Linked DNA regions of Undibacterium parvum. The protein of the gene in region 1 interacts with the protein of each later gene in a pairwise test. Links are inferred from orthologs where the notes say so. Each region holds a gene or a part of one and is shown on either strand. Other genes may lie near its edges.

Region 1 (5,104 bases):
CAGGGTCAGAGCGGCATTGACTGCCAGTTTTAAATCATCGGTCGCGACATAATTTTGTGCGCCATCAAATCGGGTTGCCTGTTTCATGTTTTGCGTGAATGTTGTTGTCTTAAGAAGGGGTGGGTTTAACGCAAAGTATAAGCGAGAATCGGCTTGCTTGCGAACGCTTGTGCTATTCCTCATCGGGTCTAGTAAGTCGTTTTTCCATTTGCGGCATATCAGACACATAAAAGTGGGCTTGTTGACCCCCAAGCGCTAGGTTTTTAACGCAAATTTGAGCATAATCAGCTAGAATGTTGTGTTGTATCAAACCATATCATTAGATAACACGATCTCCGCCAATATGAAAAAATTGTTCGCTCTCCTCGCTCTGGCGAGCCTTACCCAGTTTGCCGCTGCCGCAGATATAGTTGGCAATGCCAAGGCTGCTGAAAATAAAGTCGCGATGTGCATAGGTTGCCATGCGATCCCCGGTTACAAAGCAACTTTCCCTGAGGTGTATCAGGTACCTATGATAGGTGGTCAATCTGCAGCCTACATAGAAAGTGCGCTGAAGGCTTACCGCAAGGGTGAGCGTAAGCATCCATCCATGCGCGGCATAGCGGGCAGTCTGAGCGATCAAGATGTTGCTGATCTGGCGGCTTACTACTCTCAACAAAAATAAAAATAAGGGCAGATTATGAAAAAAAATACTTTATTAGCTTTACTGCTCTCAGTTTCTTCGTTTGCTGCAATTGCTGGTGGCAATATCGAGGCCGGTAAATTAGCCGCAGAAAAGTTTAATTGCGCATCCTGTCACGGTGCTAATTACAGCACACCGATAGACCCGAGTTATCCTAAGTTGGCGGGACAACATAAAGACTATCTCGCCCAGGCTTTGAAGGCTTATCAGCGTGGTACTGATGGTGCATATGGTCGAGGGAATGCGATTATGGGTGCGCAGGCTAAGGCTTTGTCAAACACCGATATCCAAAATATTTCTGCGTATATTCATAGCTTGCCAGGTACTCTGGTTTTGCAAAAATAAGTAGCATGTAGAATAAAAAAAGCCACGCTGTTAGCGTGGCTTTTTTTTAGCTAGCGCGTTTGCGCAGTGCTTCGATATACGCTTCGCCATCTGGTGGCAAGCTCGTCCTCTGTGAGTTCCACATCATTTCACCGAGGCACTCCATCATTTGGTGGTGTGCTTCGTGTTCAGAATTAAGTTTTTTCGCCAGAATCTGAAAGGCATGTTTTACGCCACGTGGTTGATCTACTGAAATCTGTTCCGAAATAGATAAGTGCATGGACAGATGTAAAAATGGATTGCCCTTGCCTTGATCCACGCTGTAATCCGCCTCTAACGCAGCTTCCAAATTACTCAAAATCTGATCGTATTCGGGATGTTGATGTATCCAATCAGCGGCGATTGCCTCGAGCGGGGTGAGAATTTCTCTGGCGTGTGACTTTTTAAAGCTGTCACAAAAAAAACGACGCACATCTTGCTGGCTAGGGGTGAACATGTTTGAATATTGAATGCTAGGGATATAAATAGGGGTATTTTACGGTGTATCTAGATTTCATGCGCTGAAGGATAGACTTACTTCGGGTATTATCGGGCGTTGATACCGATAAAAAAGGAAACACCATGTTGACGCCAGAAAATCTCGCCCTCTTGTTTAGCAATGCCCGCACTCATAATGAGTGGCAAAATAAGCCTGTGAGCGATGAGCAATTGCATGCTATTTATGATCTGATGAAGTGGGGGCCGACCTCCGCTAATTGTTCGCCAGCGCGCCTAGTCTTTGTTAAATCGGAGGCAGAGAAAAACAAGCTTTTGGCTTGTGTAGGGCCAGGTAATCAGGATAAAACCAGAACTGCACCGGTCACCGTTATCATAGGCATGGATATGGCATTTTACGAGCAATTACCTACACTGTTCCCGCACGCTGATGCACGCGCCTGGTTTGCGGGTAATCAGGCTTTGATTGATGCCACCGCGTTTCGTAACTCGTCTTTGCAGGGAGCCTATTTAATGTTAGCAGCGCGTGCTCTTGGTTTGGATTGTGGCCCCATGTCTGGCTTTGATGCGGATCAAGTCAATGCCGCTTTTTTCGCAGGTACGGAGGTTAAGGCTAATTTTATCTGCAATCTGGGTTATGGCGATGCCGCAAAATTATTCCCTCGTTCACCACGCCTGGCTTTTGACGAGGCTTGCAAGATAGCCTAATGCTTATCCTTAGAATTGGCTAAGCCAAAGCCTGAGGCAAATGGTGTTGATTTGCTTAATTATGGCGCGCAGTATCAAAATAAAGAACGTCTTTATACCTTCTCTGGTAGGGGCGTTTTTTGTTTGTAGTCACACAGGTCAGCGATCATGCAGTTCCAGCATTTTGGCGAGCGCGCCGTGCAGGTATAGCGGCCATGTAGGATCAGCCAGTGATGGGCGTCAAGAAAAAATTCGCTGGGGACAAATTTCATCAATTTTTCTTCAACGATATCCACATTTTTTCCAGGTGCCAAACCGGTGCGGTTGCCGACTCGAAAAATGTGCGTGTCCACCGCAATGGTGGCGACTCCAAAGGCGGTATTGAGCACCACGTTGGCGGTTTTGCGCCCCACACCGGGTAGTGCCTCTAAAGCCTCTCTTGTGCGTGGCACGATGCTGTCGTGCTGCGTCATGAGTAATCGGCAGGTTTCAATAACATTTTTCGCCTTGGTGCGAAATAGACCGATTGTTTGAATATACGGTATTAGACCGTCAACTCCCAGTGCATAAATTTTTTCCGGGGTATTCGCGACAGGGTAGAGTTTTCTCGTCGCTTTATTCACCGAGACGTCGGTCGCTTGCGCTGATAGTAGAACCGCGATGAGCAGTTCAAACGGCGTGGTGTATTCTAATTCTGTGGTTGGCGTAGGATTTTGCCGCTTCAGGCGAACGAAAATTTCGTGTCGTTTTGCTGCATTCATCGATTCAATTCTCTTATCTTTGATTGAGTGCGTAAAGTAAATCTGACTTGATTTTAATTTAGCTTTCTGGCGTTTCGGAATCTCGTTTTCTTTGTTGCGCGCGTTCTATCGCAGCAGAAATGATCTGACGTTTTCTTTCCTTCTCCGCTGCTTGTTCTGCGCTCAAGGCTGGCTCGGAAGAAACTGCGCGTAATTTCTCGCGGGCTTTCGCTAGCAGTCTTTCTTCATTTTCTTGTTGCTCACGGACTAGTCGTGTCTGCCGAGATTCGTAATGCTTTCTCGCCTGCGCGGCCTGCGTTTCGGTCCAGGCGTCCCAGCCAGTTTTCTCTGCGCTGACGTTGACCATGCTGATACAGTCGACTGGACAAGGCGCGACGCATAAATCGCAGCCGGTACATAGTTCGGGAAGCACAGTATGCATTTGTTTAGCGGCACCTAGTATGGCATCGACTGGGCAGGCCTGTATGCATAAAGTACAGCCTATGCAATAGGCTTCTTCAATGATGGCAACCAGGCGTGCTCGCTCATGGCCATGCGTGAGATTAAGTGCAATGACGGGCTTGCCAAGTAAGTTCGCCAGTCTGGCAACGCCTTCTTGACCACCTGGTGGGCATTGATTGTATCTGGCTAGTCCGTCGGCGATAGCCACTGCATAAGGCCGACAGGCTGGGTAGCCGCACTTGGTACACTGAGTCTGCGGCAATAGATCTTCGATTTGGTCGGCAAGAGTTGATGGCACAGAGTGTCTATTCGTAGGTAAATGCTAAGGGCGCTATTATCCTTGGAATTAACTAAGCTTACAAACAGATAGCCAGATTTTCTATGGATGTCTCAGCGCTTAGTCGGCAACTTACTTGCCAACTTCCTCGCCAACTTATTTGTCAGCCGTTTGACTAGCTGTCGCCGCATCGATTGCCAAGCGCTGACTTTCTGCCGCTTTTTGTAAAACTTGGTCGACTTCTTTTGCCTTTTGTAATTGTTCGCGTTGAGGTTCTGCAATTTTCATGGCAGGGGCATCATTTTTACCGCATCCGGCGAAGGATGATGCAATTAGTAGGGCGAATATGAGGCGCATAGCATTCCTTGGGATTGGCACTAAAACAGACAACGATTAGCAATTAAGTATATACAAAAAAACCGCCTGAACAACAGCGGTTTTTTTAGTGTCAAGAATGGGTCTTAATGAATTCGCCAATTTTTGGACAAATTATTTCACGCCAGCGGCGACCTGAGAAAATACCGTAATGACCGCAACCCGGTGCCACGAAATCTTGTTTCATCTTCTGCGGAATACCGCTACACAAGTCATGCGCTGCTTGGGTTTGACCTGGGCCGGATATATCATCGAGCTCGCCTTCTACCGTAAATAAGGCAACTGTCTTGATATCTTGAGGGCGAACCAATTTGCCAGCAACCTCCCAGGTTCCCATAGGCAGACGAAACTCTTGGAATACAGTTTTAATTGTCTCCAGATAGTATTCGGCCGGCATGTCGAGTACCGCATTGTATTCGTCGTAGAATTTTCTATGCTGTTCGGCCGATTCGTCATCACCTTGAACCAGATGCTGATAGAAATCCCAGTGACTTTGCGCATGGTGGTTTGGATTCATGGCTACAAAACCCGTATGTTGCAAGAAGCCTGGATATACCTTGCGACCGTGCCCAGGGAAATGGCCAGGTACACTGTAAATCACGGTATTTTCAAACCAGGAAAATTTCTTTTCGGTTGCCAGATTATTGACTTGCGTCGGTGATTTACGTGGGTCAATAGGGCCGCCCATCATCGTCATAGTTTTTGGTAGTTTTGGATCTTTCGCCGTCGCCATCAAGGCGATCGCAGCGAGTACCGGTACCGTAGGCTGACAAACGGCAATCACATGCACATCAGGACCTAGTTGACGGATGAACTCTTGTACGTAGGCGATGTAATCATCCAGATGAAATGGCCCCTCAGACAGTGGCACGGTGCGTGCATCTATCCAATCGGTGACGTAGACATCGTGTTGCGGCAATAGGCTGCGTACCGTGTCACGCAATAAAGTCGAGTGGTGGCCAGATAAAGGTGCAACCAACAAGACTTTTGCTTGCTTTAATTTACTTAATTCTTTGGGCGGTAGGTCTTTTTTGAAATGCAGTAATTTACAAAAAGCCTTGT
Region 2 (4,340 bases), 4.5 Mb from region 1 along the record:
GGCGTAAATGCCGTACCGCCGATGCCGCCGAGCGAAGAAATCGTGAAAGTCGCGCCCTGCATGTCAGCAGGCTTGAGCTTGCCGTCTCTTGCCTGCGCCGACAACTCGCCCATCTCTAGCGCGATTTGCGACAGGGTTTTCTGGTCAGCGTTTTTAATCACCGGCACCATCAAGCCATTTGGCGTATCGGCGGCAAAGCCGATGTTGTAGTAAGACTTCAGGATCAGGTTTTCACCGGTGGCGTCTAGCGAAGCATTGAAGGCCTTGAATTTCTTCAGTGCCGCAACGCTAGCCTTGATCACAAAGGCCAGCATGGTCAACTTAACGCCAGACTTGACCAAAGCATCATTGGACGATTTACGGAATTCTTCCAGACCTGTGATATCGGCTTCGTCAAAATGCGTCACGTGCGGGATCATCACCCAGTTGCGGTGCAAATTAGGGCCACTGAGTTTTTTGATGCGTGACAGAGGCAGTAATTCGGTCGCGCCGAATTTACTAAAGTCGAGTGAAGGCCAAGGCAACAGATTGATACCCAAGCCGCTACCATTGGTGGCACCACCAGCACCACCAGCACTGGCGGCCAATGCCGGTGCCGCAGTCGATGAGGACATGATGCCCTTAACGAAGTTTTGTACGTCTTCTTCGGTAATCCGGCCTTTTTGGCCTGATCCGGAAACGCGCGTCAAATCAACCCCGAGTTCACGCGCAAACTTACGTATCGATGGCGAAGCATGCGCATTACCGGCTGGCGTTACCGAAGTAAGCTCGGCTGGTGCGGCTGATGCTGCGGCCGGTGCAGCTGGTGCAGGCACGGCGGCGACTGCTGCAACTGGTGTCGCGGCGGCAGCAGCAACGGCGGCTGGTGCGGCTGCAGCCACAGCGGCAGCGACGGGTGCTGCACTAGCAGAAACAGCGGCATCACCAGCAGCTTCTACGATCAACAGCAAAGAACCTTCGGCGATTTTGTCACCGACTTTAACTTTAATCTCTTTAACGACACCGGCGTGGCTGGAAGGGATTTCCATGCTGGCCTTGTCTGATTCTACCGTCACCAGTGATTGATCAAGCTTGACGGTATCGCCTACCTTGACCATCAACTCTATGACTTCTACTTCCTTGAAATCGCCGATATCCGGCACTTTGACTTCGATTGCACTCATAGTATTCACTCCGCTTTGCTTTTATGTAGGGTGGGCATTTTTTGCCCACCATGCCTAAATCAACCGCGTGGGCACAAGATCGGTGCCCACCCTACGCATATTTTTACACCGACACTGGATTGGCTTTTTCAGCATCGATGCCGTACTTGGCAATCGCCTGCGCCACTACCGATGCAGAAATCGCACCTTCGTCGGCCAGCGATTTCAAGGCAGCGATCACGACAAAATAGCGATTCACTTCAAAGAACTCACGCAATTTAGCACGAGAATCGGAGCGACCAAAACCATCGGTACCCAAGACCTTGTAGCTGCGGCCCTTAGGAATAAAGGCACGCACCTGCTCGGCAAAAGTACGCATGTAATCGGTAGAGACCACGATAGGACCCTGAGTATCTTTCAGGCAGTCGGTGATGTAAGGCAGACGTGCATCGTCGGTTGGATGCAACATATTCCAGCGCTCTGCGTCTTGGCCATCACGTGCCAGCAAGGTAAACGATGGTGCCGACCAGACGTCAGCGGCAATACCCCAGTCAGCAAACAGCAGATCAGAGGCTGCGATCACTTCACGCAAGATCGTGCCCGAACCCATCAGTTGTACGCGGTGCTTGGTCGTCTCAGGCGATTTTTGCAACTGATACAGCCCCTTGATGATGCCGTCTTCCTGGCCGGCTTTCAGGCCAGGATGGCTGTAATTTTCGTTCATGATGGTGATGTAATAAAACACATCTTCCTGATTGCTGACCATGCGGCGCAGACCATCATGGATGATGACCGCTACTTCGTGCGCAAACGTAGGATCGTAAGGCACGCAGTTAGGGATGGTCGAGGCCAAGACGTGGCTATGACCATCTTCATGTTGCAGACCTTCACCATTTAAGGTCGTACGGCCTGCGGTACCGGCCATCAGGAAACCGCGTGAACGCATGTCGCCAGCCGCCCAAGCTAAATCGCCGACGCGCTGCAAACCGAACATAGAGTAGTAGGTGTAAAACGGAATCATCACGCGGTTATTGGTCGAGTAAGAAGTCGCGGCAGCGATCCATGAACTCATACCGCCGGCTTCATTGATACCTTCTTGTAGAATCTGGCCGGCCTTATCTTCGCGGTAGTACATCACCTGATCTTTATCGACAGGCTCATACAATTGCCCGACTTGACTAAAGATACCGATCTGACGGAACAGACCTTCCATACCAAAGGTGCGCGACTCGTCGACCATGATAGGCACGATACGCTGACCCAGGCTGGAATCACGCAATAAGGCGGTCAAGACACGCACATAAGCTGCGGTAGTCGAAATTTCACGACCTTCGGCGGTTGGCTCGAGCATCGCCTGGAACGCAGTCAATTCTGGCACCACCAGTACTTCATCGGCTTTTTGGCGGCGTTGCGGCAAGTAACCACCGAGCGCAGCACGGCGCTCTTGCAGATACTTCATCTCTGGTGTGTCATCAGATGGTTTGAAGAAAGGAATCGCGGGCAACTCGGCATCCGAAATCGGCAACTGGAAGCGATCACGCAAAGCCTTAATCGCTTCGTCATCAAGTTTTTTGGTATTGTGGGCGGTATTGCGCGCCTCACCAGATTTACCGAAACCAAAACCTTTAACGCTCTTCACCAGCAAGACTGTCGGTTGACCTTTGTGCTCTTGCGCCACTTTAAAGGCTGCGTAAATCTTGTGCGGATCATGGCCACCGCGGGTCAGACGCCAGATATCGTCATCCGACATTTGCGCGACCATCTCTAATAATTTAGGGTGTTTGCCAAAGAAATGGCTGCGTACATAGGCACCATCTTTGGCTTTGTAATTCTGGTATTCGCCATCCACGGTTTCCATCATGACTTTTTGCAAGATGCCGTCTTTGTCCTTGGCCAGCAAGGCATCCCAGCCCTCGCCCCAAATGACTTTAACCACATTCCAGCCAGCACCACGGAAATCGGATTCCAACTCTTGAATGATCTTGCCATTACCACGCACCGGACCATCCAGACGCTGTAGATTGCAGTTGACCACGATGATCAGGTTATCGAGTTGTTCGCGGCCTGCCATACCGATTGCGCCCATCGATTCAGGCTCATCCATCTCGCCGTCGCCACAAAAGGCCCAAACCTTACGATTGGCTGTATCGGCAATGCCACGCGCATGCAGGTATTTCAGGAAACGCGCCTGGTAGATAGACATCAAAGGGCCCAAGCCCATAGACACGGTAGGGAACTGCCAAAAGTCTGGCATCAATTTCGGATGCGGGTAGGAAGATAAACCCTTGCCATCGACTTCACGGCGGAAATGCAGCAATTGCTCTTCGGTCAGACGGCCTTCCAGGAAAGCACGCGCATACACGCCCGGTGAAGAATGGCCCTGGATGTACAGCAAATCGCCGCCATGGTCTTCGGTAGGCGCATGCCAGAAGTGATTGAAACCGATGCCCAACATATTCGCCAGCGAGGCAAAACTAGACAGATGACCACCCAGATCGCCATCCAGACGATTCGCCTTAACCACCATCGCCATCGCATTCCAGCGCATCATGGAGCGCAGTTTTTCTTCAATCTCGAGATTGCCCGGGCAATGCGCACCGACATCGGCCGGTATCGTATTGACATAGGCGGTATTGCTGGAAAAAGGGATATGCGAACCACGGCGACGCGCCAGATCTACCATACGCTCCATCAGGTAATGCGCGCGCTCAGGGCCTTCATTGTCGATCACGGACTCTAAGGCCGACAACCATTCATTGGTTTCGATGACATCAGGATCATTGATGGCTTGCGCCAAAACTTGGTCTATCTGGGGTGACATAAAGAATCTCCTCTTTCCTAGTGGGTGCGCTTATTGGGAGTGCGCTATGGACGTAACGACAACAAAATAGAATCTCAAAACTGCGGGCAAACCGAGTACAAATTGCACATCATTGTATTAGTGTGGGTATTCTAACAGGAGTTTTTCAATTTTTCAAATGGCGGTTCGTGATTTCATATTGTGGTATTTGTGCTGCAGTGCAAAAATATTTACCTAGCGTTCTCCTGTGACTTGCAGCGCATTCGGCAGCACGCGGACATAAAACAAAAAAACGATATAAGTAGTATTTACACAAGCGCTTCCCAGTCTTTTCACCTAAATGCGCTATTTTTTTGGGGCTATGCGCAATATCCATGCGCCTTCCCGAGCATAAATGG

Evidence for each region. The genes of interacting proteins can lie anywhere in the genome.
Region 2: the proteins of nth (region 1) and aceE interact in binary tests that used the Escherichia coli proteins (3 or more experiments, as listed by UniProt). The link is inferred for Undibacterium parvum from one-to-one orthologs.

Annotation. Positions count from the first base shown.
Region 1 is NZ_CP034464.1:4,771,065-4,776,168, reverse strand. What follows is about bases 1,126-4,097. They hold nth (endonuclease III), read right to left. Parts: upstream 2,950-4,097; coding sequence 2,302-2,949; downstream 1,126-2,301. Other genes in these bases: EJN92_RS22035 (hypothetical protein), read right to left, coding at 3,824-3,955; rsxB (electron transport complex subunit RsxB), read right to left, coding at 3,008-3,688; EJN92_RS20750 (malonic semialdehyde reductase), read left to right, coding at 1,628-2,209; EJN92_RS20755 (DUF1841 family protein), read right to left, coding at 1,126-1,502. Also shown: EJN92_RS20770 (AAA family ATPase), read right to left, coding at 1-87; EJN92_RS20765 (c-type cytochrome), read left to right, coding at 344-664; EJN92_RS20760 (c-type cytochrome), read left to right, coding at 680-1,027; more of EJN92_RS20755, read right to left, coding at 1,074-1,125; EJN92_RS20730 (polyhydroxyalkanoate depolymerase), read right to left, coding at 4,116-5,104. UniProt on the Escherichia coli protein: DNA repair enzyme that has both DNA N-glycosylase activity and AP-lyase activity. The DNA N-glycosylase activity releases various damaged pyrimidines from DNA by cleaving the N-glycosidic bond, leaving an AP (apurinic/apyrimidinic) site.
Region 2 is NZ_CP034464.1:234,867-239,206, forward strand. The notes cover bases 1,067-4,340. They hold aceE (pyruvate dehydrogenase (acetyl-transferring), homodimeric type), read right to left. Parts: upstream 3,964-4,340; coding sequence 1,267-3,963; downstream 1,067-1,266. Other genes in these bases: aceF (dihydrolipoyllysine-residue acetyltransferase), read right to left, coding at 1,067-1,163. In the rest of the region: more of aceF, read right to left, coding at 1-1,066. UniProt on the Escherichia coli protein: Component of the pyruvate dehydrogenase (PDH) complex, that catalyzes the overall conversion of pyruvate to acetyl-CoA and CO(2).